4 regions of the Mesorhizobium sp. M0676 genome follow, and region 2 is predicted to be linked to each of the others. Evidence: predicted binding sites of a transcription regulator. Region 2 holds the regulator's gene; each other region holds the start of a gene.
The links. The regulator PhoB, encoded in region 2, activates phosphate uptake and scavenging genes when phosphate is short. The targets are predictions, from matches to a motif close to TGTCATNNANCTGTCAT.
Positions count from the first base shown of each region.

Region 1: NKI35_RS08860 (ceramide glucosyltransferase) is a predicted target of PhoB. The motif match lies at 3,582-3,598, and genes of this name have one in related genera.
Region 3: NKI35_RS13030 (RNA degradosome polyphosphate kinase) is a predicted target of PhoB. The motif match lies at 4,242-4,258, and genes of this name have one in related genera.
Region 4: NKI35_RS30510 (alkaline phosphatase D family protein) is a predicted target of PhoB. The motif match lies at 2,849-2,865, and genes of this name have one in related genera.

Region 1 covers NZ_JAMYPU010000006.1:168,431-174,366, forward strand. Annotated here, with positions in the region: gene NKI35_RS08850 (2'-deoxycytidine 5'-triphosphate deaminase) at 1-852, opposite strand, end outside; SAM riboswitch at 993-1,070, shown strand; gene NKI35_RS08855 (O-succinylhomoserine sulfhydrylase) at 1,128-2,318, shown strand; gene NKI35_RS08860 (ceramide glucosyltransferase) at 2,330-3,481, opposite strand; gene apaG (Co2+/Mg2+ efflux facilitator ApaG/CorD) at 3,703-4,095, shown strand; gene NKI35_RS08870 (Hsp33 family molecular chaperone) at 4,137-5,168, opposite strand; gene argF (ornithine carbamoyltransferase) at 5,277-5,936, opposite strand, start outside.
Region 2 covers NZ_JAMYPU010000015.1:87,276-93,211, forward strand. Annotated here, with positions in the region: gene pstC (phosphate ABC transporter permease subunit PstC) at 1-33, shown strand, start outside; gene pstA (phosphate ABC transporter permease PstA) at 30-1,346, shown strand; gene pstB (phosphate ABC transporter ATP-binding protein PstB) at 1,364-2,188, shown strand; gene phoU (phosphate signaling complex protein PhoU) at 2,229-2,933, shown strand; gene phoB (phosphate regulon transcriptional regulator PhoB) at 2,950-3,639, shown strand; gene NKI35_RS18220 (ROK family transcriptional regulator) at 3,670-4,905, opposite strand; gene xylF (D-xylose ABC transporter substrate-binding protein) at 5,171-5,936, shown strand, end outside.
Region 3 covers NZ_JAMYPU010000010.1:18,605-24,540, reverse strand. Annotated here, with positions in the region: gene NKI35_RS13055 (amino acid ABC transporter permease) at 1-793, shown strand, start outside; gene NKI35_RS13050 (amino acid ABC transporter ATP-binding protein) at 878-1,681, shown strand; gene NKI35_RS13045 (TIGR02117 family protein) at 1,787-2,452, shown strand; gene NKI35_RS13040 (FAD-dependent monooxygenase) at 2,676-3,914, opposite strand; gene NKI35_RS13035 (zinc-finger domain-containing protein) at 3,934-4,179, opposite strand; gene NKI35_RS13030 (RNA degradosome polyphosphate kinase) at 4,414-5,936, shown strand, end outside.
Region 4 covers NZ_JAMYPU010000055.1:9,422-15,357, reverse strand. Annotated here, with positions in the region: gene NKI35_RS30530 (hypothetical protein) at 1-156, opposite strand, end outside; gene NKI35_RS30525 (hypothetical protein) at 183-605, opposite strand; gene NKI35_RS30520 (TetR/AcrR family transcriptional regulator) at 702-1,319, opposite strand; gene NKI35_RS30515 (MFS transporter) at 1,393-2,676, shown strand; gene NKI35_RS30510 (alkaline phosphatase D family protein) at 2,937-4,511, shown strand; gene NKI35_RS30505 (hypothetical protein) at 4,559-4,891, opposite strand; gene typA (translational GTPase TypA) at 5,035-5,936, shown strand, end outside.

The DNA of each region.
Region 1 (5,936 bases), on a different contig from region 2:
AACACGGAATTCGCCAACCAGCGGATCGAAGGGCGTCATCTCGGCGGCGTAGAGCGGCGGCACGTGCACGGCTTCGCGGCTGACCAGGATGTAGAACTCGTCCGGGTCGAGCACCAGTTCGCCGGCGCCGCTCTTGTAGAGCGGCTCCCAGAAATCGACGGCATCCTGGGCGGCGCGCTTGTCGACATCGACCAAGCCGGTGTGATGCTTGCCGCGATAGCCGACCAGGCCGTTCTGGTCGCCGTCAAGATCGATCGACAGCGCAATGCCGCCGCCGGAAATGTTGGGCGGCTCGGTCGCCACCAGCATCTCGGCGCGGTGCAATTCGTTCAGTTCTGCCTCCGACAACAGCGCGTTGCCAGTGCGAAAGCGGATCTGCGACAGCCTCGATCCGGCGCGTACGACGATCGGGAAGGTGCGTGGACTGACTTCGAGATAAAGCGGCCCGTGATAGCCGGGGGCGATCTTGTCGAACTCATGGCCGCGATCGGTCATCACCCGGGTGAAGATGTCGAGCCGGCCGGTCGAGCTTTTCGGGTTGGCCGAGGCCGACACGTTTGCGGGCAGCGCCAGGCTTTCGAGCAGCGGCACGATGTAGACGCAGCCGGTTTCCAGCACCGCGCCCTCGGCGAGACTGAATTCGTGCAATTTCAGCCGGTGAAGCTTGTCGGCCACCAGATGATCGGGACCCGGCAGGAAGGAGGCGCGCACGCGAAAAGCCTTGTCGCCGAGCCTGAGATCGAGGCTCGCCGGCTGCACCTGGTCGACATCGAGCGCGCGCGGCGACTTCAGCGCGCCGGACTGAAACAGCGCGGAAATGTCCTGATCGGGAAGAATGCCTGTCTGCCGCAAAAGGCTGGCTCCGCTCCAAGGTCGGTCTCTTTGTGGCAGGTTCTTGCCGCAAAACCGCTGGATATTATTGCGGAACCTGCCTGGTACAAACCTCTTAATGAAGCCGGCAATTGACGCAAGCGCAGGTGAGGTCTAAAGGGTCGTTATCCCGTGGTGATTTGGCCGGTCGGCTTGCAGCCACGTTAAACAAGTCGCTAAAGGACCGTCGGGCCGCAAGGCCATATGGACCGGTTGCGACTTTCGCGGCCGGTTTTTTTGTGTCTGGAACAAAAGCGATGAGCACCAAGAAGCGTAACTGGAAACCTCAGACCGCACTCGTGCACGGGGGAACGCTGCGTTCCCAGTTCGGCGAGACGTCGGAAGCGATGTACCTCACCCAAGGCTATGTCTACGAGACGGCGCAGGCTGCCGAGGCCCGTTTCAAGGGCGAGGAGCCGGGCTTCATCTATTCGCGCTATGCCAACCCTACTGTCGACATGTTCGAAAAGCGCATGTGCGCGCTGGAGGGTGCCGAAGATGCGCGCGCCACGGCGTCCGGCATGGCGGCGGTGTCGGCAGCGCTCCTGTGCAGCGCCAAAGCCGGCGACCATATCGTTGCGGCGCGCGCGCTGTTCGGCTCCTGCCGCTGGGTGGTGGAGACGCTGGCGCCGAAATACGGCATCGAGGCAACGCTGGTCGACGGCACCGACATCGCCAACTGGGAAAAGGCGGTGCGGCCGAACACGAAACTGTTCTTCCTGGAAAGCCCGACCAATCCGACGCTGGAAGTGGTCGACATCGCAGCGGTGGCGGCGCTCGCCACCTCGATCGGCGCCAGGCTGATCGTCGACAATGTCTTTGCCACGCCCTTGCAGCAGAAGCCCTTGCAGCTCGGCGCCCATATCGTCGTCTACTCCGCGACCAAGCACATTGACGGCCAGGGACGCTGTCTCGGCGGCATCATCCTGTCCGACAAGAAATGGATCGACGAGAATTTGCACGACTATTTCCGCCACACCGGCCCGAGCCTGTCGCCGTTCAACGCCTGGACGCTGCTCAAGGGCCTGGAGACGCTGCCGGTTCGGGTGCGCCAGCAGACGGAAAGCGCGGCCAAGATCGCGGATTTCCTGGCAGGACGGCCGGAAATCGCCCGCGTCATCTATCCCGGCCGCGCCGACCACCCGCAGGCCGACATCGTCAAGAAGCAGATGACGGGCGGATCGACGCTGATCTGCCTCGACGTCAAGGGCGGCAAGCAGGCGGCCTTCGCCTTGCAGAACGCGCTCGACATCGTGCTGATCTCCAACAATCTCGGCGACGCCAAGAGCCTGATCACCCATCCGGCGACCACCACGCACAAGAACCTCAGCGACGAAGCTCGCGCCGAGCTTGGCATCGGGCCGGGAACGCTCAGGCTGTCGGTCGGTCTTGAGGATACGGACGATCTGCTGGAGGACGTTGCGCAGGCGCTGAAGGCCGCCGGATAGGCCGCGAGGCGTCACGCTCCCGACGAAACCTCTTCCAGTTCGGCCGTCTTGGTGCCGATGGTCATGATGTTGCCGCGCCAGTCGACGGCGCCGCTCAGCCAGCCGCGCGCCCAGATGGCGGGAAGCATCATGTCGCGCACCATCATCGCCGGGACCATGCGCAGCGACAGGTGCCAGCCCTTGGCCGCGGCCAGCGCGCATTCGGGAATGTAGGCCGCCGTCAGCACGGCCAACACCGTGGCCGGCAGGCTGATGCCGGCACTTGCGGCCGCCACCAGCGCCAACGCCAACGGCACGGCGACGCCGGTCAGGATCTCGGGTGCGAAAAACAGCGGGAAAGTGACGCGGCGCAACCGCGCCCAGCGCGCCTGGCGCGACCAGATGTCGGCAAGTCGGCGCTGCCCCAGTGGTTGCTCGAAAGGCGAGGCAACGAGATTGACGTGCAGGCCCAGTCCGTTGACCAGCTTGGTTGCAGCAGCATCCTCGGCGATCTCGGCGGCCAGCGCGCGGATACCGCCATTGGTATCGAGCATCGGCTTGTTCCACAGCATGCTCTTGCCCTGGGCAAAGCCGAGACCGAGCGCCTCGCCGGCATATTGCCAGCGCGCCTGCAGCGTGTTGAGGAACGCGCATTCGACCTCGGCCCAAAAGCCATCCGGCCGAGAGCCGATCGGCGTCGAGCAGATAAGCCCGGTATTGGTCCGCCAGGCCGCCATCAGGTGCTGGACGTAATCCCTTGGCATCAGCACGTTGGAATCCGCCAGAATAACCCAATGATAGCGCGCCGCTTCCCAGCCCTTGACGCAGTTGTTGAGCTTCGGGTTGCTGCTGACGCGGTCGTCGCCGATCAGCAGCCGGGCCGGCACGTTGGGAAACAGGACGATCGCCCTGTTTATCAGTTTGACGACGGGATCGTCGGCGTGAGCGACGCAGAAGATCAGTTCGTAGCGCGGCCAGTCGAGCGAGAAGGCTCGCTGCAGCGTCTCTTGTGTGAACGGCTCCACGCCGCGCGACGGCACGACGATCGAGACCGGTGGCTGCTCGCCGGACGGCGGAGGGATAAGGCGACGCGCTTGCAGTTTCGACGAAGCAAGCAGGATGCTGGCGAGATTGGAAAGAAGCAAAGCGGAGGAAGCGAAGGCGGCTGTGAGAGCTAGTTCCATCGAGATCTGGTCACTCCGGAAAGGCCGCTCGCGGCTGCTTTGTCAGTCGACAGATGGGCCTTGAGTCGCCGGCAAGGTTTGCGCACACCAACATTGTCATGTGTCACTTAAATGACATTGTTTGTCGGCACTGCGCTTTGAGGCTGGCAGGACATGCCGCTCTGCGCGTATCAAACCGCATGGCGCGACAAATGTTCCCTGCTGCGCAACCGGAGCAGCCCATGTACCGCGCCGTCACGCGCAACATCGAAGTGCAGGTCAGACCGTTCTACCTGGAGGACCGCTCGGACCCGGCGGAGAACCGTTATGTCTGGGGCTACCAGGTGACGATCGACAACCAGTCGGACGATTTCGTGCAGCTTATGGCGCGTTACTGGCACATCACCGACGGCAGCGGCCGGGTCGAGGAAGTGCGCGGCGCCGGCGTGGTCGGCGACCAGCCTGAGCTCAATCCCGGCGACAGCTATCAATACACGTCAGGCTGCCCGCTCTCGACGCCCTCCGGTTTCATGGTCGGCCACTACACCATGCGCAACAAAAAGGGCGAGACGTTCGACGTCGCTATTCCCGCGTTTTCGCTGGATCTGCCGGGGACCCGACGGACGGTGAATTAGGGGTTTTCTCCCCGTCACTATACGGGGAGAAGGAAGAGATGCTACTGAGTTGCAAACTCCGCCGGGTCGAAGTCGTACTGCTTCGAGCAGAACTCGCAGGCGACGTGGATGCCGCCATCTTCGGTGCTGTCCTTGATCTCCTGCGCGGAAAACCCCTCGAGGATGCCGCGTATCTTGTCCCTTGAGCAGGAACATTGGTCGGCGACCGGCACGCCGCCGAAGACGCGCACGCCATGTTCGTGGAACAGCCTGTAGAGCAGCCGCTCGGCGCCGATGGTCGGGTCGATCAGCTCGGTCGGCTCGATGGTGCCGAGCAGCGCCACCAGCTCGCGCCACGAATTGTCGGCCGGCTCCTGCGTCACGTCACGCGGATCGCCGTCGCCGCCCGAAATGTCGGGCACGCGCATGCGCTCGGGTGACTGCGGCAGGAACTGCGCCAGGATGCCGCCGGCGCGCCACTGCTCACGAGCGCCGCCGGGACCTGGCGTCAGAAGCTTGGCCACCGACAGCCTGAGGTCGGTCGGGATCTGCTCCGACTGGCGGAAATAGGTGCGCGCGGCGTCCTCCAGCGTCTCGCCGTCGAGCTGGACGATGCCCTGATAGCGCTGCGTGTGCGCGCCCTGGTCGATGGTCAGCGCCAAAACGCCGCTGCCCAGCAGCGTCTGCTGCGAGGTCTGGCCTGCGGCCACCAGGGCCTCCAGCCGGTCGGCGTCGAAACGCGCATAGGCGCGCAATGCCGAAGGCGTGGAGAAATCCGCGACCAGCATGTCGACCGGGCCGTCGGTGCGGGTCTGCAGGATGAACTTGCCTTCGAATTTGAGCGAGGTGCCGAGCAGCACCGTCAGCACACAGGCTTCCGCCAGCAGGCGGGCGACCGGCTCGGGATAGTCGTGACGGTTGAGGATGGCGTCGAGCATCGGCCCGAGTTGCACGGTGCGGCCGCGCACGTCGAGCGGGCCGACCTCGAAGGGTACGACATGATCGTCGCCGGCATAGCCGAACTCGCCGAGTTTGGGGTGATGTTCAGTCACTTGATGCGTTTCCAACATGACAAAGCTCCAGGGCGCGGCCATGCGGCCCGGAGGGGTGCATGCGTCCAAACGCGCTTGATTTGCGTGATGGGGCGCAAATAGGCATCGCGCCGCCCCGGATCAAGCGCTTGGAGATCAAGCGCCTGGAGATCAAGCGCCCAGACACCAGGCCAAAACCGCCTTCTGGGCGTGGAGCCGGTTCTCGGCTTCGTCGAAGACAACCGAATGCGGACCGTCGATGACCTCGTCGGTGACTTCCTCGCCGCGATGCGCCGGCAGGCAGTGCATGAACAGGGCGTCGGGCTTGGCCCTGGCCATCAGCGCCGCATTGACCTGATAGGGCGAGAAGACATTATGGCCGCGGGCGCGGTGTTCCTGGCCCATCGACACCCAGCAGTCGGTGACGATGCAGTCGGCTTGGTCGACGGCTTCCTCGGGCGAGCGGGTGAAGTGCAGCTTGCCGCCATTGCTCTTCGACCAGTCGATATGCTTTTGCGCCGGCTCGCTGCCTTCCGGCACTGCGACGTTCAGGTTGAAGCGGAACCGCGCCGAAGCTTCGAGCAGCGAATGCAGCACGTTGTTGCCGTCGCCGGTCCAGGCGATGGTCTTGCCGGCAACCGGACCGCGATGCTCCTCGAAGGTCATGATGTCGGCCATCAGCTGACAGGGATGGGTGTCGTCGGTCAGCCCGTTGATGACCGGAATCGTGGCATTCTCGGTCAGCTCGAGCAGCCGCTCATGCGACGTGGTGCGGATCATGATGGCGTCGACATAGCGCGACAGCACCTTGGCGGTGTCGGCAATGGTCTC
Region 2 (5,936 bases):
ATCGTGCGCAAGTACCGGGAGCAGTACGAATGACCGACATCCCCCTGGACACGATGGCGGGTGCCGTCGCGCGTCCGCGCCGCGACATCGGGCTGAAGGCGCGCTATGCCGCCGAACGCCGGTTCCGCATCTATGGCGTGATTGCGATCTCGGTGGGCCTGGCGTTCCTGGCCATCATGTTGATCACCATCGTCTCGAAAGGCTACACCGCCTTCTGGCAGACGACGGTGACGCTGCCGGTCACCTTCGACGAGAAGGTGATCGATCCCTCCGGCAAGCGCGCGACCGACCCTACCGTGCTGATCAAGGCGAACTATCCCAAGCTCGCCGAAAACGCGCTGGTGGCCAAGCTCGGCATCGATCCGGCCAACAAGCCGATGATGCTGAAGCTCAAGGGCTTCCTGTCGGAAGGCGCCCGCGTCCAGCTGCGCGACATCGTCTCCGCCGATCCGTCGGTGATCGGCACGACGCGTGACGTCGACATCCTGGCCGCCGCCAATCTCGACTCGGCCTTCAAGGGCCAGATCGACCTCGGCGTCGATGAAGCGCGCCGCAAGGTGTCCAACCAGCAGATCGACTGGATGAACAAGCTCAAAGCCGAAGGCGCGATGGCCGAGCATTTCAACACCGGCCTGTTCAGCTATGGCGCCTCCAGCCGGCCCGAGACGTCGGGCATGGGCGTGGCCATCATCGGTTCGTTCTACATGATGGTGATCGTGCTTTTGCTGGCGCTGCCGATCGGCGTCGCCGCCTCGATCTATCTGGAGGAGTTCGCCAAGAAGAACCGCTTTACGGACCTGATCGAAGTCAACATCAACAATCTCGCGGCGGTGCCGTCGATCGTCTTCGGTCTGCTTGGCCTTGCCGTGTTCATCAACTTCCTCGGCATGCCGCGCTCGGCTTCCTTCGTCGGCGGCCTGGTGCTGACCTTGATGACGCTGCCGACCATCATCATCGCCACGCGCGCCGCCCTCGCCGCGGTGCCGCCGTCGATCCGCTCGGCGGCGCTCGGCCTCGGCGCCTCCAAGATGCAGATGGTGTTCCATCACATCCTGCCGCTTGCCGCCCCAGGCATCCTTACCGGCACCATCATCGGCCTGGCGCGTGCGCTCGGCGAGACAGCACCGCTGCTCTTGATCGGCATGGTCGCTTTCGTCGCCGATTATCCGACGACGCCTTTCGATCCGGCGACCGCGCTGCCGGTTCAGATCTATATGTGGGCAAACGAGGCTGAGCGCGCTTTTGTCGAGCGCATGTCCGGCGCCATCATCATCCTGCTCGTCTTCCTCATGGCCATGAACATCACCGCGATCGTGCTCCGGCGCCGGTTCGAGCGGCGCTGGTAGAAAAAAGGCAATTTGGTATGAACATCATGACCGAACAGTCCCTTGAGAATGCAGTGGGCGACAAAATGAACGCCAAGTCGAACGAAGTCATCAAGATGCGCGGCGACAAGGTCGGCGTCTTCTACGGCGAGAAGCAGGCGTTGTTCGACGTCAATCTCGACGTCCGCCAGAACCAGGTGACGGCGCTGATCGGCCCGTCCGGCTGCGGCAAGTCGACCTTCCTGCGCTGCCTCAACCGCATGAACGACACCATCGATTCGGCGCGGGTGACCGGCAAGATCACGCTCGATGAAGACGACATCTACGACAAGAACATCGATGTCGTCGAACTGCGCGCCCGCGTCGGCATGGTGTTCCAGAAACCCAACCCGTTCCCGAAGTCGATCTACGAGAACGTCGCCTACGGCCCGCGCATCCATGGGCTGGCCAAGCGCAAGTCCGACATGGACCAGATCGTCGAGCAGAGCCTGAAGAAGGCTGCGATCTGGAACGAGGTCAAGGACCGCCTGCAGGAGCCCGGCACCGGCCTGTCCGGCGGCCAGCAGCAGCGCCTGTGCATCGCGCGCGCCATCGCCGTGTCGCCGGAAGTGATCCTGATGGATGAGCCCTGCTCGGCGCTTGATCCGATCGCCACCGCCCGTGTCGAGGAGCTGATAGACGAGCTGCGCCAGAACTACACGATCGTCATCGTCACCCACTCGATGCAGCAGGCGGCGCGCGTGTCGCAGCGCACGGCGATGTTCCATCTCGGCTATCTCGTCGAGGAGGGCGCAACCGACAAGATGTTCACCAACCCCGACGACAAGCGCACCCAGGATTACATTACCGGCCGCTTCGGCTGAACCTTCCGGCGGGTGAATTTCAGGCACGAGGACCAAGATCATGGGTGAACATACCGTCGCCTCCTTCGATGAAGAGCTCGGGCAGATCAGCAAGCTGATCCGCGACATGGGCGATCTGGCAGGCTCGATGCTCAGCGGCTCGACCAGGGCGCTGCTCAATTCGGACAATGCGCTGGCACAGCGTGTCGTTTCCGACGACGCCATCATGGATGCGCGCCAGCGCGAACTGGACGACCGCGCCATCACGCTGATCGCCAAGCGCCAGCCGATGGCCAACGATCTGCGCGCCGTGGTCGGCTCGATCCGCATGGCCGGCGACCTCGAGCGCATCGGCGATCTCGCCAAGAACATCGCCAAGCGCGTCGGCACCGTGGGCCTCAGTGTCACGCCGCGCGACCTGTCGCACTCCATCGACGCCATGGCGCAGCTGGTGCTGATCCAGGTGCAAGGCGTCGTCGAGGAATATGCCGCCACCGATGCGGCAGCGCTTGCAAAACTCAGGAATGACGACGAGCGCATCGACGTCAAATACACGTCCGTGTTTCGTGAGCTCTTGACCTACATGATGGAAGACCCTCGCAACATCACCGCCTGCACGCATCTCTTGTTCTGCGCCAAGAATCTTGAGCGCATCGGCGATCATGTCACCAACATCGCCGAAAATGCGTATTATGTGCTGACCGGCCAGCAACTGCCCGCCAATCGTCCGAAGCAGGACGAGACGGCGATGGCCATGCCGGCCTGATGAGGGTGAACTGCCGATGATCGCGCCACGCATCATGGTCGTGGAGGACGAGGAACCGCTAGGCGTGCTCCTCCGCTACAACCTCGAATCCGAAGGCTATCACGTCGAGGTGGTGACACGCGGCGACGAGGCCGAGATCCGCCTGCAGGAAAACGTGCCCGATCTCCTGGTGCTCGACTGGATGGTGCCCGCTGTTTCCGGCATCGAGCTCTGCCGGCGGCTTAGAGTGCGGCCCGAAACCGAGCGGCTGCCGATCATCATGCTGACCGCGCGCGGTGAGGAAAGCGATCGCGTGCGCGGCCTGTCCACCGGCGCCGACGACTATCTGGTCAAGCCATTCTCGACGCCGGAGTTCATGGCGCGAGTGAAGGCGCTGCTGCGCCGGGCCAAGCCGGAAGTGCTGTCCAGCGTGCTCAAGGTCGGCGACATCGTGCTCGACCGCGAGTCGCACCGTGTCTACCGCAAGAAGAGCGAGATCAGGCTCGGACCGACCGAGTTCCGGCTGCTCGAATTCATGATGCGCCATCCCGGCCGCGTGTTCTCGCGCAGCCAACTGCTCGACAATGTCTGGGGCGAGACGATCTATATCGACGAGCGAACCGTTGACGTCCATGTCGGGCGCTTACGCAAAGCGGTCAACAACGGCCGCATGCCGGATGTCATCCGTACCATTCGCGGCGCTGGCTACGCGATCAGGGAAGACTAGGATGCTGCGCGTCGCGCCGTTGCCGGCCATTCAGGCGACATGCTTGCCGGATTTGGCCTGAATGCCCGGCGCGAAAATCTCCTGATCGACGAAGCCGAGCGCGCGCATGGCACAGCCTTCGCGGATCAGCGGCAGCTCGTTGGGCTCGGTGTCGAAGGAGATCGATTTCGAGTGCTGGCCGCCGGCGGTCTGGGCGATCGCTTCGCGCAATGCCGGTTCGATCAAGTCGAAGGCGGCGGCGCTGACGCCGACCATGGCGACGGGTGCCGGATCGATCAGTGCAAACAGGCTGCCGAGGCCGAAGCCGAGCGCCTCGCCGGCCCTGCGATAGGCTTCGCGCTCCGGGCCATCGGTTTCGCGGGCGCGCGCGGCGAGTGCGCGCATATCAGCGTCGCCGACATCGACCGGCTCGGCATCTTCGCTCATCATTTTGGCGCTGCGCCAGATGGCGTAGTTTCCGGCATAGGCCTCGACGCAGCCGCGCCGCCCGCAGCGGCAGAGCGCGCCGCCCGGACGGTGGATCATGTGGCCGAACTCGCCGCCCGAGGAATGGGTGCCGGTGAACAGTTCGCCTTTCAGCACCAGTCCCATGCCGATGCCGTGCGACAAGAGGATGGCGATAAAATTGTCGCGGTAGCGCTCGGGCTGGCGCCATTGCAGCGCCACCGCCATCATGTTGCAGTCGTTCTCCATGGTGGCCGGAATGCCGAATTCCGCTTCCAACATGTCGGCGAAGGCAATGTCGGTCAGTGGCGTGATTGGCGACCACAGCATGGCGCGCGCCTGCGAATCGGTGATGCCCTGGATGCCCATGGCAATGCGGGCGATGCTCTGGACATCGAGGTCGGGATCCTCAAGCCGCCGCCGGACGATTGCTACGCATTCGCCAATCAGCTCGTCGCGCGGCTTGGTCAGCGTGTCCAGCCGGCGCTGTTCCTCGGCGACGACGTGGCCGGCATAGTCGATGACGGTGACGGACAGGAAATTGAGCGACAGCACGACGGTCATCACCGCCGCCGCTTCCGGGTTGAGGCCAAGGCCGACCTGCGGCCGGCCGCGTTTCAGTGCGCCTGTCTCGCCAGGTTTGCCTTCAATCAGGATGCCTTCTTCAATCAGATCAGACGAGATTGCCGATATGGTCGAGTGGCTGAGGCCGGTGGTCGCCGCAATCTCGGTCCGCGACGGCTGGCCGGCCCGGCGCACGGCCGAAATCACCATGGCACGGTTGCGACGGCGCAGATCGTCGTGGCGGATTCCAACCGACATTTGTTTCCTCCCGGCCTCCTCGCGCCTCATGATAGTGAAGGCGTTCGACGGCACCAGCCAAATATTGGCAGACGCCGGCAGCCCTGTCATTGTTTATTGCGGACCTCGAAAAAAATCGGCAAGGGCCATCAGAATCCATCAGAATCGATGTTGACAGCGCCTTATCATTGAACCAGTATTTTTTCGAGGCTCGAAAAATAGGGCCTCTGTGTGCCGGCCCTCGGGCCAGTTTTGTCGCGCCGCACGCGGCGCAGGGAGGATTATGATGAACAGATTTGCAGCCGCCATGCTGGCGGGTGTCGCCATGTCGCTGGCGCTGATGTCGGTCGCGCAGGCGAAGGACAAGGTCATCGGCGTGTCGTGGTCGAACTTCCAGGAAGAGCGCTGGAAGACCGACGAGGCTGCGATGAAAACGGCGATCGAGGCTGCCGGCGACAAGTACATTTCCGCCGACGCGCAGTCCAATCCCGGCAAGCAGCTGACCGACGTCGAAAGCCTGATCTCGCAGGGCGCCAACTCTCTGATCATCCTGGCGCAGGACGCCTCGGCCATCGGCCCGGCGGTGCAGAAGGCGCTGGACGAAGGCATTCCGGTCGTCGGCTATGACCGCCTGATCGAGAACAAGGACGTCTTTTACCTGACCTTCGACAACAAGGAAGTCGGCCGCATGCAGGCCCGCGAAGTGTTCAAGGCGAAGCCCGAAGGCAACTATGTCTTCATTAAGGGCTCTGGCTCGGATCCGAATGCCGATTTCCTGTTCTCGGGCTCGATGGAAGTGCTCAAGGAAGCCATCGACTCGGGCAAGATCAAGAATGTCGGCGAGGCCTATACCGATGGCTGGCTGCCGGCCAACGCCCAGACGAACATGGAACAGTTCCTGACCGCCAACGACAACAAAGTCGATGCCGTGGTTGCGGCGAATGACGGCACCGCCGGCGGCGTTGTCGCCGCGCTGACGGCGCAGGGCCTCGCCGGAACGGTTCCGGTCTCGGGCCAGGATGGCGACCATGCCGCTCTGAACCGCATCGCAC
Region 3 (5,936 bases), on a different contig from region 2:
CCTGTTCGTGGCGCTGCTGGTGCCGTTGCTGATGCCACGTGTGCCGCGCAAGGGGTTGAACGCCATTCTTCTATTCCTGGCACTGCCGATCATCGCGTTCGTGCTCCTGGTCGGCGGCATCTTCGGCCTGCCGCATGTGGAGACCCAGCTATGGGGCGGGCTGCTGGTGACGCTGAGCCTGTCCTTTGTCGGCATTGCCGTGTCGCTGCCGATGGGCATCGTGCTGGCGCTCGGCCGGCGCTCCAAGATGCCGATCGTCAAGACACTGTGCGTGGTCTTCATCGAGTTCGTTCGCGGCATCCCGCTGATCACCGTTCTGTTCTTTGCCAGCGTCATGCTGCCGCTGTTTCTGCCCGCCGGGGTTTCGTTCGACAAATATCTCAGGGCGCTGATCGGCGTCTCGCTGTTTGCCGCGGCCTATATGGCGGAAGTGGTGCGCGGCGGCCTGCAGGCGATCCCCAAGGGCCAGTATGAGGGTGCGGATTCGCTTGGCCTGGGCTACTGGCAGAAGATGGTGCTGATCGTGCTGCCGCAGGCACTGAAGCTGGTCATCCCCGGCATCGTCAATACCTTCATCGGTATGTTCAAGGACACAAGCCTCGTCATCATCATCTCGATGTTTGACCTGCTTGGCGTCGTCAAGCAGAACTTCTCGGACGCCAATTGGGCGACGCCACAGACCGCGAGATCCGGTCTCATCTTTGCAGCCTTCGTCTTCTGGCTGTTCTGCTTCGGCATGTCGCGGTATTCGATGTACACGGAACGCCGGCTCGACACCGGCCACAAACGTTGATGCATGTCGCCCAAAAGTGTTTAGCGGTTTTGGGACAACGACATGCATCATAGCTAAAAGACAGAACAAAAAGGGGAACCTGCCATGGTCATAGAAAACGCCGTCAGCGCCGAAGAGATCAAGGTCGATGCCAAGAAGATGCACATTTCGACCACCGATGTCGCAATCGACATCATCGGCATGCACAAATGGTATGGCGAGTTCCATGTGCTGAAGGACATCAACCTCAAGGTGATGCGCGGCGAGCGCATCGTCATCTGCGGTCCTTCGGGCTCGGGCAAGTCGACCATGATCCGCTGCATCAACCGGCTGGAAGAGCACCAGAAGGGCAAGATCATCGTCGACGGCAAGGAACTCACCAACGATCTCAAGAAGATCGACGAGGTGCGCCGCGAGGTCGGCATGGTGTTCCAGCACTTCAACCTGTTCCCGCATCTGACCATCCTGGAGAACTGCACATTGGCACCGATCTGGGTGCGCAAGACGCCGAAGAAGCAGGCCGAGGAAATCGCGATGCACTTCCTCAAGCGCGTCAAGATCCCCGAACAGGCCAACAAATATCCGGGCCAGCTGTCGGGCGGCCAGCAGCAGCGCGTCGCGATCGCGCGTTCGCTGTGCATGAACCCGCGCATCATGCTGTTCGATGAGCCGACCTCGGCGCTCGATCCAGAAATGATCAAGGAAGTGCTGGAGACGATGGTGGGCCTGGCCGAGGAAGGCATGACCATGCTGTGCGTCACCCACGAAATGGGCTTTGCCCGCAAAGTCGCCAACCGGGTGATCTTCATGGATCAGGGCCAGATCGTCGAGCAGAACACGCCGGCCGAGTTCTTCGACCATCCGCGCCACGAGCGCACCAAGCTGTTTCTGTCGCAGATCCTGCACTGAGCATTTTCATGCGAAGCAAAAGAGCCCGGCCGTAATGCGGCCGGGCTCTTTTGCTATCTGGGGTCGGGATTGATCTTCTCCATTGAAACACAAAGCCGCCGCCGCATGAGAAAAGCCCTGCGTTTCGTGGCCATGCTGATTATCGTGGTCGCGCTCGCTGCCACGCTCGGCACGCTGGTGCCGCGTCCGCTGTGGCCGGCGTCAGCGGCGGGTGAGGGCACGCGCCATATTCTGGTGCTGGAGAATCCGATCCACACCGACATCGCCATTCCCGTCGATGACGAGGTGCGCCGGCGCTTCCATTTCCTGGTCGCTGCCGGCATCCCTGTCGACGCCCCGGAAGTGCGCTACATCGTCTTTGGCTGGGGCGGCCGGGCCTTCTATCTGGAGACGCCGAGCTGGTCGCAGCTGAAGACAGTGCCCGTCCTCAAGGCGCTGACACTGGACGCCTCGGTCATGCATGTCGATATCGCCGGGGCCATCGCCGAGCCGCACCCTGCTGTCACCGGTTTCGACATCGATGAGGAACGTTTTGCAGCGCTGCTCGACTATATCGACGCGAGTTTCCAGCAAGGGCCGCATGGTCCGGTCGTCATCGAGAACGCCGCCTATTCCAGCTTCGACCGCTTCTTCGAGGCGAACGGCCATTTCAACGCGCTTGTCGGCTGTAACACCTGGACAGCCGCCGGCCTGCGCACCGCCGGCCTGCGCACCGGCTGGTGGAACCCGCTGCCGGCCTCGCTGGGCTTGTCGATGCGGTTTTATAACTAGCAGTCCTTCATCGCACCGCGACAGTGTTGGATCTTTTGAAGCCAGCGGGACAGCACCCCCCTCTGGCCTGCCGGCCATCTCCCCCGCAAGGGGGGAGATCAGCCGTTTTGCCCGCGGCGCTCCTGCTGCAACGCCGGCGATTTTGGCGACGGCGACGGCGACATCCAATCTCCCCCCTTGCGGGGGAGATGTCCGGCAGGACAGAGGGGGGTGGGAAGGATCGCTACGTCGACGATCTAGACTGCCGAGTGTCCGCTCGCCATCCATAGAGCCAGTCGAGGTCGGCGGCGAGCTTGTCGGGCGAGCGCATGGCCAGGAACAGATTGCGGGCGATCGCCACCGGGCCGGCAGCATGCCAGGCGAGGCGGTTTACGGCCCCACGACGCGCGGCCTTGGCGACACGCGGCCGCCGAAGATTTTCCCAGATTTGAAAACTTCTGGGCAGATCGCCAGGGAAATCGGCGATAGCGTCGGCAAGCGTGATGGCATCTTCGATCGCCATCGCGGCGCCCTGTGCGGCAAACGGCGTCATCGCATGCGCAGCGTCGCCGATCAGCGCGATGCCCTGCGGGCTCGTCCACCGCTTCTGTTCGACGGTGTGGATCGGAAAGGCCGTCCACGGGCCGGCCAGTGCCACAAGCTTCGTCAGGCCCGGCGCGGTGCCGCGCAGGGCAGCCGTGAGGATCGCGGGATCGGCATGGCCTGACCAACCTTCCGCCATGCGCTCGCCCTTGGTGAAGGCGGCGAGATTGAAGGCCCGGCCTTTGCTGACGGGATAGGCTACCATGTGGAAGCCTGGATGCAGGAACGTGGTGACGCAGTCGGCGGCGCCGATCGCGACAAAGGCTTCGCCGGCGGCGCTCTCGGCCGCGATCGTGACTCGCCAGGCGAGTTCGCCCGAAAAACGGCTTTTGACGAAGTCCTCGCCTGCGAGTTGCGCCCTGACCGCCGACCAGACGCCGTCGGCGCCGACCAGCAGTTTGCCGCGTGCCTCGATCTCGCGGCCGTCCACTTCGGCGGTCACGGCGACATATTGCGCGTCTTTCGCGATGCCGGTCACGCGGGCGCCGGTGATGAGCTCAATTTGCGGTCGTTCAGCCATTTGCGCCAACAGCGCTGCCTGCAGATCGGCGCGGTGAGCAACGAGATAAGGCGACTGCCAGCGCGCTTCGGCGGCGTGCCCGAGCGGTACCCGCGCCAGTTCGCGCAGACTCCGGGCGTCCTTGAGCACGACCGCATCCGGCCGCAACGCTGCGGGCAGCAGTCGGTCGAGCACGCCGAGTTTTCCAAGAATGCGTGTTGCGTTGGGCGAAAGCTGGATGCCGGCGCCGGCCGCTTCTAGGTGCTGTGCCTGTTCGATAAGCTTTACCGGATAACCCCGTCCGGCGAAGGCAAGGGCAGCGGTCAGCCCGGCGATGCCGGCCCCGGCGATTATGACCTGCCGGGACCTGATGTCCTCCATCGGGCTTGTCGCGGAAGGATCAGGCGGCCTGGTCGATATAAAGGCAACCACCCGGCAGCGTTTCAGTCGCCCTCAGCTTCGCCGAATAGCGGTAGAGCGTCGAGCAATAGGGGCAGACCTTTTCATCGTCGTCGCCCATGTCGAGGAACACATGCGGGTGGTCGAAGGGCGGGTTGGCGCCGGTGCACATGAATTCCTTGACGCCGATGTCGATTGCCGGATGGCCCGCATCGTTCTGGAAATGGGGAATGGAACCGCCTGCCATCATCGTCTCCTTGATCTCGTCGAAAAGCATCTGGAACATAACAGGCCTGTTTGCAAGATCGATGAAATGAAACTGTCGCAAAAGCCTGTCAGAGGATACGGTGAGCCGGTTAAGTGCATGTCCCTGAAATCGGAACGGTTTTCGCCGAAGGGTCATGCGCCACAAAAGCGTGTTAGAGGCATGGCACGTCCAGCGGCGCTCCAAGGGACGGTTGGCGGGGGAAGAGCAGGAACCATGAACGAACTGAAGCCGGTGCAGAGCGAATTCATCAATGTCGAGGTGGCGAGCCCCGAGGGCGGCAACCCCGATCGGTTCGTCAACCGTGAGTTCTCCTGGCTGCAGTTTAACCGGCGTGTGCTCGAGGAATCGCAGAACGAGCACCATCCGCTGCTCGAACGCGTCCGTTTCCTGTCGATTTCGGCCGCCAATCTCGATGAATTCTTCATGGTCCGCGTCGCCGGCCTTGCGGGCCAGGTGCGCGAAGGCATTGCGCTCAAGAGCCCCGACGGCCGCACGCCGGAGCAGCAGCTGGAACAATTGCTGCGCGAGGTCGAGCGGCTGCAGGAGGACCAGCAGAATAGCCTTTCGGCGCTGATGTTGCTGCTCAACAAGGAAGGCATTGAGAGCATCACCCGCGATGCACTGACCAAGGATGAAAAAGTCTGGCTGGAAGACCATTTCCAGGACCAGGTTTTCCCGGTGCTGACTCCACTGTCGATCGACCCGGCGCATCCGTTTCCGTTCATTCCCAATCTCGGCTTCTCGATGGCGCTGCAATTGCGCCATCGCAAGAATGGCGAGGAGATGAGCGCGCTTCTGCGCCTGCCGGTGGCGCTGAAGCGCTTCATCCGTCTGCCCGACCGCAAGCAGCACGTTCGCTTCATTCCGTTGGAGGAGGCTGTCGGCCTCTATATCGGCAAGCTGTTCCCCGGCTATGAGGTCAAGGGTTCCGGCACCTTCCGCATCATCCGGGACAGCGATATCGAGGTCGAGGAAGAGTCGGAAGATCTCGTGCGCCTGTTCGAGACGGCGCTGAAGCGGCGCCGCCGCGGTTCGGTCATCCGCATCGAATTCGACAAGTCGATGCCCGGCGAATTGCGCGAGTTCGTCGCCGGCGAGCTTGGCGTCTCTTCGAGCCGCATCAGCGTTCTGACCGGCCCGCTGGCGCTCAGCCAGATTTCCGAGATCGTCGCCGTGCCACGCGACGACCTGAAGTTCACCCCCTACAATCCACGCTTTCCCGAGCGCATCCGCGAGCATGGCGGCGACTGTTTCGCGGCCATCCGCGAGAAGGACATCGTCGTCCACCACCCCTATGAATCCTTCGACGTGGTGGTCCAATTCCTGCGCCAGGCGATGGCCGACCCCGAGGTGGTGGCGATCAAGCAGACGCTCTACCGCACCTCCAACGACAGCCCGATCGTGCGCGCCTTGGTCGACGCGGCCGAGGCCGGCAAGTCGGTAACCGCCCTGGTCGAGCTCAAGGCGCGCTTCGACGAGGAAGCCAACATCCGCTGGGCGCGCGACCTCGAACGCGCCGGCGTTCAGGTCGTGTTCGGCTTCCTCGAACTCAAAACCCATGCGAAAATGTCGCTAGTAGTGCGGCGCGAGGACGGCAAGCTGCGCAACTATGTGCATCTCGGCACCGGCAACTACCATCCGGTGACCGCGCGCATCTACACCGACCTGTCCTTCTTCACCACCGATCCGACGATCGCGCGCGATGTCGCCCAGCTGTTCAACTTCATCACCGGCTA
Region 4 (5,936 bases), on a different contig from region 2:
GGCGAGTTCGGCCCAGTCGCCGTCACCTTCCTCGGCCTGCGCATAGGTGACGCAATCCTTTTGCGAGTCGAGGTCGGTGTAGACGCTGGATATTCCGTCGGCATGGGCGACCTGGCAGAGGCCGGCAAGGGCAAGCGAGAGCAGAAGAGCGCGCATGGCGAATAATCCCTGTGGTTATTTCGCTATCGGGCTCTGAGCCTCGCAAAAAAATATAGCGCGTACAAAGCGGAAAACGAAGCGGCTGCAACGAACGCCTGGTAGTCCATCCAGCAGATTGCGAGGAGTGACGCGCAGGCGGCAAGCAGGACGACGGGAACAAAAACATCCAGGTATAAAAATACCAAAGCGACTGCGCTTATCGACGCGATCAGAATGCGCGCCGTTTGGGTAATGCCGTGTGCCTTGCCGTCGAAATACATCCCAACATACATCGCAACCGATGCGACCAAAAACAGAAAAAGCACTCTGCGCAGAACGGCCTCCTTGACCCTGTGCTCGTTCAGGTCGAAGACCGTGGCAATATCCCTCTTTTCCTCGTGCGAGATCAACGCCAGGTCGCCCCGCTTCATGTAATTGATCCCGAACATTTTTTTGAGATCGTCCAAATCGTCTGAGCAATGTTCAAGTCGTTACCTGCGATTCTGTTTTGATCGCTGACATGACAGCGATATTGCTTGCGGTTGGAATGGATCGCAAGAGGTCTATTTCTTCAAGCTCGCCTCGATCAGCAGGTCGGCGTTGCGGGCGACCGCTGCCGCCGGGCCGCCGAGGCCGAAGAGCTGGCCACTGATATAGGCGCCTTCGATCAACAGCAGCAGGCCGTCGCCGAGCGTCTCAGGGTCTTTAGCGCCCATCGCTGCGGCCATCGCGCGCAGGCGGTGGCGCAACTCCTGCTTGTTGGCCTCGCTGACGACGCGCGCCGGATGGCCATGTTCGGGATATTCCACCGCCGCGTTGGTCATGCCGCAGCCGCGATAGTCCGGCCTTTGCGTGCGCTTGCCGACGCGAGTCAGGAAAGCCCTGAGCTGTGCGCGCGGGTCGCCGGGGTGGGCAGCCACGGCTTCGTCGAAACGCTCCCAATACTCACGGTCATATTGCCTGAGATAGGAAGCGGCGAGCTCGTCCTTGGAGGGAAAGCTGCGGTAGAGGCTGGGCTTGGTGACGCCGGCGCGCTTGACGATCTCGTCGACGCCGATCGCCCGGATGCCGCGGCGGTAGAACAGGTCGTACGCCACGTCGAGGATTTTCTTGGCAGCCTTGGGCGGTGCCACTGCATGACCGTCCTTGATGGTCAGTTCAAAATTTTTGTCCGTTGGCATGGTATGACTCGATTGACGTGTTACCGATCGGTACGTATACAGGTCCTCACCCTGCAACGTACCGGTCAGTAACATGATAGCTCAATCCCGTCCGTTTGGCCAGCGCTACGCTTTCGTCGTGGTTGGCGTCATCTTCCTCTGCCTGTTGATCGCGGCCGGGCTTCGTTCCGCACCCTCGGTGATGATGCTGCCGTTGGATAAAAGCTTCGGCTGGGGGCGCGATACGGTTTCGATTGCCGCCGCGATCGGCATCTTCCTTTACGGCCTGACCGGGCCGTTTGCCGCCGCATTGATGGAGCGTATCGGCTTGCGCCGCACGCTGCTTGCCTCGCTTGTGATCATGTCGGGCTCGACCGCGCTCAGCCTGCTGATGACCGAGCCATGGCACCTGTTCCTCACCTGGGGCGTGTTTTCCGGCATCGGCTCCGGCGCGGTCGCCACCGTGCTCGGCGCCACCATCGTCAACCGCTGGTTCAAGACCAATCGCGGCTTGGTGATGGGGCTGATGTCGGCCTCCAGCGCCACCGGCCTCTTGGTGTTCCTGCCGCTGCTGGCATCGCTCGCCCAGTCGGGCGGCTGGCAGCCCGTCGCTACCGCCGTCTCGATCGCCACCGCCTGTCTTCTGCCGCTGGTCTGGCTGTTGGTTCCGGAGCGTCCCGCTTCGATCGGCATGGTGCGCTATGGCGCCGGGGCCGATGACGTGCCGCCGGTATCGCCGGCATCGCAAGGCAATTTCCTGGCGCATACGCTCAACACGCTGCGCCGCGCTGCCGGCACCCGCGTCTTCTGGTATCTGTTCGCCACCTTCTTCATCTGCGGCTTCACCACCAACGGGCTGGTCGGCACGCATCTGATCTCCTTCTGCGGCGATATGGGCATCCCCGAGGTACAGGCCGCGGGCCTGCTGTCGCTTATGGGCATTTTCGACCTGATCGGGACGACGCTCTCGGGCTGGCTCACCGACCGTTTCGACCCGCGCAAGCTGCTCGGCGTCTACTACGGCATTCGCGGTCTGGCGCTGATCTATCTGCCCTATTCCGGCTTCTCGGCGACCAGCCTGATCATCTTCGCGGTGCTCTACGGTCTCGACTGGATCGCCACCGTGCCGCCGACGCTCAGGCTCGCCAACGAGGCCTTCGGTGACCGCAGCGGCCCGATCGTGTTCGGCTGGATCGTAGCCGGCCACCAAGTCGGCGCCGCCACCGCCGCCGCCTTCGGCGGCACCATGCGCGAATTGCAGGGCAATTACGAACTGGCTTTCCTGATCGCCGGCATGACGGCGATCGTGGCTGCGTGTCTGTCGCTGCTGATCAATACGAGCAGGCCGGCTTTCGATCCGGAGCCGCAAGCGGCGTAAGGCGCGGTACTAATCTCCCCCCTCAGGGGGGAGATGGCCGCGAAGCGGCCAGAGGGGGTCCGTGCGACCGGACTCAGCCTCTTGCGCAGAGGTCGGCGCTCCAAGCGAGGCGACCCCCTTCTGTCGCCTTCGGCGACATCTCCCCCCTCAAGGGCGGAGATCACCTGTCGATTGTTATCAAAGTTTCATCTTCCCGGGATGTGGCTGAAACATTGAAGCTGGAGCTTGCTGGCACCGTTCGAAGCCATCAGGAGACAGCCATGAACAAGATCTCGTTGACCCGCCGCGCTTTCGTCACCTCTGCCAGCGCCGCCGGTCTGCTCGGCGCATCGGGGCTCGCTTTGCCCTATTATTCGCGCGCCAGCCAGCGCCCGGCCTTCACCCATGGCGTCCAGTCCGGCGATGTCGATGCCTCGAGCGGCATGGTGTGGACGCGCACCGACCGGCCTTCGCGCGTCATGTTCGAAGTGTCGTCGACGGAAAACTTCGCCAATGCGACGCGGCTGGCGCCGCTCGATACCTCGCCGGCCAGCGACTTCACGGTCAAGCGCCTGCTTACCGACCTCGCCTCCGACCAGGATATCTTCTACCGGATGACTGCCGCCGACCTGTCGGATATCAACGCCGTTTCCGAACCGATCGTCGGCCGTTTCCGCACAGCACCCGCCTCGAAGCGCGACATAAAATTCGCCTGGTCGGGCGACACGGCCGGCCAGGGCTGGGGAATCGATGAGACCGGCATGAAAACCTACGCCACCATCGCCAGGCACACGCCGGATTTCTTCCTGCATTCCGGCGACACCATCTATGCCGATGGCGCCATGAAGGACGAGGTAGACCTGCCTGGCGGCGGCAAGTGGAAAAACGTCGTCCTGATCGACGGCAAGCGCAAGGTGGCCGAGACGCTGGATGAGTACCGCGACCAGTGGAAATACAACATGATGGACAAAAACGTTCTGGCCTTGAGCGCCATCTGCCCGACCTTCTACCAGTGGGACGATCACGAGGTGCTGAACAACTGGTCGGATTCGAAGAATCTCGGCGCCGACAGCCGCTACACCGAAAAATCCATCCATGTGCTCGCGGCGCGTGCGGCGCGCGCCTTCCATGAGATGACGACGATCCGCTACGAGCCGTCCGAGCCCGGCCGCGTCTACCGCAAGATCGCGCATGGGCCGCTGCTCGACGTGTTCTTCCTCGACATGCGCTCCTATCGCGGCCCGAACGGCCCCGACATGCAGGAGGACATGACGCCGCAGTCACGCATGCTGGGCGAACAGCAGACGAAATGGCTGAAGCGCGAGCTGACGAATTCCAGGGCGACCTGGAAGATCATTGCCGCCGACATGCCGCTCGGCCTCGTCGTCTGGGACGACGGCGCCAAGAAGGTCGGCGCGGAAGCCATCAGCAATGGCGACAATGGCCTGCCCAAAGGCCGCGAGCTCGAGATCGCCGACCTGTTGCGCTACATCAAGACTGCCGGCATCACCAACACGGTCTGGTTGACCGCCGATGTCCACTACACGGCGGCGCACTATTACAACCCCGACAAGGCGCGGTTCCAGGATTTCAATCCTTTCTGGGAATTCGTCTCGGGCCCGATCCACGCCGGTACCTTCGGTCCCAATGATTTCGACATGACCTTCGGCCCGGAGCTGAAATTCATCAAGGCGCCGACCACCGAACAGGGCCAGAACCTGCCACCCTCGGCCGGCCTGCAGTTCTTTGGCCTGGTGGACATTTCAGGGGCGACAGAGCAGCTGACCGTGCGGCTGATGGATCGCGACGACATCGAGCTTTACAAGGTGACGCTCGATCCGGTGCGGTCGGCGTAAGCCTTTGGGCCGGTGCGAAGGATCGCTATGCCTGGAATGGGCAGCCGTCAGTCCGGGTAGCAAACCGTCGGAATCTTCGGCCACACCGCGCTGTCGCAGCCTGCAACCCGCTGCCTCTGCTTGAAAGAGGCGCTGACCGGGCCGGTGACCACGGGGTCGACGCCATCAGGGGCGTCGGCAAACATCTGCTCGGCCGTCCGGTCGGGCGACGAAGCCGGATTGGCTTCCTTCACCGTGGCGGCCGATTGAGCGGCATTGGCCGCCAGCACGGCAGCGAATGCGACCGAAGCGATGAGGGGCCAAAATCGGTTGAGTTTGTCGGTCATGAATTTCGAACTACCCGGGCCCAGAAAGGTTCCCGCCTTGGTTAACAAAACCATCTCACACCGAGATGCTTAAGATTTGATGAGTATTTGGTGGTGCGCCTCCTCTTTCGCAATTGCGAAAAACCCTGTATGAGCCGCGCAACCGAAAGAGGCGGCGCCTTTTGGCCTGCTGCCTGCAACGCTCCCGAGACCACAAAATGAAAATTCGTAATATCGCGATCATCGCGCACGTCGACCATGGAAAAACCACCCTCGTCGACCAATTGCTGCGGCAATCCGGTTCCTTCCGCGACAATCAGCGCGTCGCCGAGCGCGCCATGGATTCCAACGACCTCGAAAAGGAACGCGGCATCACCATCCTGGCCAAGGCGACCTCGGTCGACTGGAAGGACACCCGCATCAACATCGTAGACACCCCCGGCCACGCCGATTTCGGAGGTGAGGTCGAGCGCATCCTGTCGATGGTGGATTCGGCGATCGTGCTGGTCGACGCGGCCGAAGGCCCGATGCCGCAGACCAAGTTCGTCGTCGGCAAGGCGCTCAAGGTCGGCCTGAAGCCGATCGTCGTCATCAACAAGATCGACCGTCCGGACGCCCGCCACGTCGAAGTGGTCAACGAGGTGTTCGACCTGTTTGCAGCGCTTGACGCCACCGACGAGCAGCTCGACTTCCCGATCCTCTACGGTTCTGGCCGCGATGGCTGGGTCTCGGAAAATCCGGAAGGCCCGAAGGACCAGGGCCTGGCGCCGCTGTTCGACCTCGTCATCAAGCATGTGCCGGAGCCGACCGTTCATCCCGGCCCGTTCCGCATGATCGGCACCATCCTGGAAGCCAATCCGTTCCTCGGCCGCATCATTACCGGCCGTATCGAGAGCGGCACGCTGAAGTCCAACCAGGCGGTCAAGGTGCTGCACCATGACGGCACCCAGATCGAAACCGGCCGCATCTCCAAGATCCTCGCTTTCCGTGGCCTCGAGCGCCAGCCGATCGAAGAGGCGCAGGCGGGTGACATCGTCGCCATTGCCGGCCTGTCCAAAGGCACCGTCGCCGACACGTTCTGCGACCTGGCGGTGACCGAGGCGTTGCATGCGCAACCGAT